DNA from 2 places in the Halobacillus sp. Cin3 genome. Region 1 is predicted to be linked to the other one. Evidence: riboswitches for the same ligand, from Rfam matches in the RefSeq annotation. Region 1 holds a riboswitch; the other holds the start of a gene.
The links. A riboswitch is a leader RNA that binds a small molecule or an ion and turns the genes downstream of it on or off. The one in region 1 is predicted to bind S-adenosylmethionine.
Positions count from the first base shown of each region.

Region 2: another riboswitch for S-adenosylmethionine. It lies ahead of QMA39_RS03160 (sulfite exporter TauE/SafE family protein); the one in region 1 lies ahead of QMA39_RS08505 (methionine ABC transporter ATP-binding protein).

Region 1 is NZ_CAMZMV010000002.1:73,422-75,623, reverse strand. It holds gene QMA39_RS08510 (TlpA disulfide reductase family protein) at 1-392, opposite strand, end outside; SAM riboswitch class I at 492-594, shown strand; SAM riboswitch class I at 759-872, shown strand; gene QMA39_RS08505 (methionine ABC transporter ATP-binding protein) at 951-1,976, shown strand; gene QMA39_RS08500 (methionine ABC transporter permease) at 1,969-2,202, shown strand, end outside.
Region 2 is NZ_CAMZMV010000001.1:572,161-574,362, reverse strand. It holds gene QMA39_RS03165 (phosphoadenylyl-sulfate reductase) at 1-521, opposite strand, end outside; SAM riboswitch class I at 609-723, opposite strand; SAM riboswitch class I at 921-1,023, shown strand; gene QMA39_RS03160 (sulfite exporter TauE/SafE family protein) at 1,121-2,029, shown strand.

The sequences.
Region 1 (2,202 bases):
ATATCCAGAAAGGAAGCTTTATCACCGAACGATTGGTGGACCCTGCCTTCCTGATCTATGATAATTGTGGAAGGGACGCCCTGGCAGCCAAACGTATCGTATAAGCTTCGCCCATCATCAATCAATGTAGGCTGGTTAAGAAATTTCTCAGCATATTCCTTTCCGGCATCAGGGCTGCGTTCACGGCCCGGGACGTTGATCGTAACAAGCTCCACTTTTTCTTTGTCCATCGTTTCAAAGAGCTGCTCTTTTTTAGGTAAGTCTCTCCCGCAGTCAGGACACCAGGATGCCCAGAAAGTCAGGACGATCACTTTTCCGAAATGGTCGCTCAGACGATAGGTGGAGGGCTGATTTATATAAGAAAGTTCAAATTGAGGAGCACGTTCCTTCATGACTTCATCTCCTTGCTGTAAAAATATACCGGCGCAATAATCTTTGACGTCCGTATAGACTCCATGCTAACATAACATATAATTTCACAGCGACATCATAACTTATCCAGAGTGGTGGAGGGACTGGCCCTTTGAAACCCGGCAACCGGCGTAAAAGCACGGTGCTAAATCCTGCAGAGCACAAAGCTTTGATAGATGAGATTCCATGCAGTCTCTTCTATTTTAGAAGAGATTTTTTTGCATATACAGATGTTTTTCTTTTCTGAAAAGTGGCTCATTTATGTTGACACGCTGGTGGCAGAGTGCTAAAATCCACTTTGTGGTTATGAATTGAATTAAAGCACTAATAATTTAATAGATTAAAATCTCTTATCCAGAGTGGCGGAGGGACTGGCCCGACGATGCCCGGCAACCAGCAGGAGTAACCGACCTGTCAAGGTGCCAAATCCTGCAGAGTGTAACAGCTCTGACAGATGAGAGAACAGAAGATACAATGCTATTGAAACGCCATTCTGTTCTCGAACAGAATGGCGTTTTTTGAATGGGAGGGAACACATCATGATTACAATCAAGGATCTTTCTAAAGTTTTTCAAACGAAGGATCGGGAAGTAAAGGCTGTTGATGGTTTAAGCCTTACGATAAATAAAGGGGAAATCTACGGTGTTATTGGTTACAGTGGAGCAGGTAAAAGTACGTTTATCCGGCTGTTGAACCGACTGGAAGATCCAACAGAGGGGAGCATCCACGTAGGCGATCAGGATTTGACGGGCCTCAGTAAGAATAAACTACGCATTGCCCGGCAGGATATCGGAATGATTTTTCAGCACTTCAATCTGCTTTGGTCCAGAACGGTTTATGATAACATCGCTTTTCCTCTGGAAATTGCCGGTGTACCAAAGGAAGAACGGAGCAGAAGGGTGAACGAACTGATCGACTTGGTCGGTTTATCAGGCAGAGGAAACTCTTATCCATCCCAACTGAGTGGTGGTCAGAAACAGCGTGTAGGTATTGCCAGGGCGCTGGCCAACAACCCAAAAGTCCTCCTTTGTGACGAAGCCACATCTGCTCTGGATCCGGAAACGACGGACTCCATCTTGGATCTTCTAGTAGACATCAATGAAAAACTCGGACTGACCATCGTTTTGATTACGCACGAAATGCATGTCATCCGTAAGATCTGTCATCAGGTGGCAGTCATGGAGCAGGGGAGAATTGTTGAAAAGGGAGATGTTCTGGACGTATTCCTTCATCCTGAACAGCCAGTGACGAAGAAATTTGTTGATCAGGTGATGGGTGACCAGGAAAAAGAGCACTCTCTGAAATTGATCAAAGATAAGTATCAGTCAGGCAAAATCGTCCGGCTGCATTTTGTAGGAGAAAGTACCAACCAGGCGCTGATCAGTGAGGTCTCCAGGAAATTCGTCCTGGATGTCAATATTCTTCACGGCAAGATCACGCAGACGCAAAAAGGAGCTTACGGAACGATGTTTGTTCAGTTTGAAGGAGACAATGAGGAAGTGGCCCGGGCGATCGAATATATACGCTCTACTTCTGTTGAAGTGGAGGTGAACCCGGATGCTTAATGATTTTTTTCCAAACGTACGCATGGAGGATATGATTACGGCGACGAATGAAACGTTATACATGACGCTCATTTCCGTGGCCGGGACGTTTATTCTGGGAATCCTTCTGGGGCTGCTGCTTTATCTGTCAGGGCCCGGGGGTCTGTGGCAGAACAAAGTGGTCAATACGATTACGGCTTCTGTCGTAAACATATTCCGTGCCATTCCTTTCATTATTTTGATTCTA
Region 2 (2,202 bases), on a different contig from region 1:
CATACCTTGATGGACCGGAAGCGTTCGTCCTTGTTTACGAAATTCGTATGACTCCGGCTTGCAGATTGTTCCCTTCTTAATCCTGACATCCAGGCCGCTGCTCCTGTCAGGGCTTCTTCCAGCGGTTTGATTTTTCTGATGGCACAGCATTGGTCGGGGTTCCTTTTCCAAAGAGCCGGACCATATTCCTCTGCCTGTTCTTCCACCGTCAACTCCGGCTTTTTCATATGGATGTTCAACTCCGGATATCTCTTTTTCACTTTTTCAATTAAATCATAGGTTTCCTGGAAGTGAAGTCCGGTGTCCAGAAAAACGACGTCGGCATCAGGTTGTGCCTTTGCAATGAAATCAAGCAGTACGATAGCTTCAGCACCGAAGCTGCACGCATAAACGAGCTGTTTTCCATATTGCCCGTAAGCCCATCGAATCACACTCTCTGCCCCTTTGTGTCCATTATCAATGTCCATATGGTGTAAAGGATCGCTGGTGAATGTTTCATATGTCGGTGCACTCGTATTCATAAGCTCCTCCTTTCTTATCTTCAACAAAAAAACCTTTCTTCTGATAGTAAGAAGAAAGGAGAGTCATCATACATGATTCAACCGTTCTTCTTATCCTTCCAAGTGTTGATCACCTGCTGGAATTGGCACAGTTTCTGTTCATGAAGACAGATCCGTTGCCGAGGCTTCCAAGGGCCAGTCCCTCCACCTCTCTCGATAAGAAAAATGTTTCCAGATATTGTTCAAAAGATTTGATTCAAATATTAGACCCGATTTAATGATATGTCAACATGTATTTAAAATATTACTAGTTTTCTGTTTATTTTAATGTAAACCATTGACAAATAGTCATCCATGTTTTAGCTTTGAATATATTATTCATGTACTTAGGAATTCCGCTTTCGGAGCGGGCTACATATATCCTTATAAAGAGCCGGGGGAGGAAACTGGTCTGATGATCCCGCAGCAACCTCGCATAGGAAAAGGTGCTCATTCCAGCAGACGGTGGTCTGAAAGATAAGGAGAGGAAGCTTGACCTCTTCTGGATGAAGAGGTTTTTTTGTGCCTCTTCATGGTTAAAACCAAGTAATCTTATGTGTTTAATCAAAAGGAGAGGTACGATGAAGAAATTACTTATATTTTCACTGGTTGGATTCTTTGCTCAATTGATGGATGGAGCCCTCGGAATGGGGTTTGGTTTAAGTTCCTCCACCATCCTCCTCGCCTACGGAATGGCTCCGGCGGTAGCCTCCGCCTCCATTCATTTGTCCCAGATTGCTACAACGGCAGCTTCCGGGTTTTCCCATTATAAATTCGGAAACGTGGATAAACGGCTCGTTTTGACTCTTGCCCTCCCCGGAGGGATCAGTGCCTTTGCCGGGGCTGCTCTGCTCAGCTGGATTCCAGGTGATTTGATCCGTCCGTACATTTCCATCTTTTTACTAGGGCTTGGCATTTATGTGGTCATCCGCTTTTTGTTGATGAATCGAGTGAAGCCCTTGCAAACTGAAAAAAGACCATTTCGACGGCGCTTCTTGTTTCCTTTAGGTTTCCTGGGTGGTTTTCTTGATGCCGTGGGCGGTGGTGGTTGGGGGCCGGTAAATACTCCTGTTCTCTTATCCAGTAAAGGAATCCTTCCCAGAAAAGTCATTGGCACCGTAGATACAAGCGAATTCATCGTTACTTTATCCGCTACGGCCGGATTCCTGCTTTTCCTTGGGTGGGAGGAGCTGAGCTGGCTGCTTGTGCTCGCCTTTGTGATCGGTGGTGTCATAGCAGCCCCCCTCGCTGCCTGGCTTGTAAAAAAACTCCCCCCTCTCGTGCTTGGTGTGGCAGCGGGTGGATTTATCATTTTGACGAACAGCCGGACACTGCTTACCTATGCCACATGGAGTGAACAGATTATAATTGTTATCTACAGCCTGCTGCTTGCCGGATATGCCGCTGCCGTTATCTTCTCGGTGCGAAAATATATTCAACGGCACCGGCACCCGCATACGGAAACCCGACTAAAAAAAGCGCAGTTCTAATAGAGAACTACGCTTTCAGCCTATAGAACGACAAGCCAAGAAGACAAACCGTCAAGGCATTTTCAGAGGAAGACGTTCTACAGCAGCAGGGCGGCATTTGTCGATTGTTTTATCAATATCCTTTGTGAAACAATTTCTTTCATCTTCCCTCCTTCATTCAGACCATAGACCAA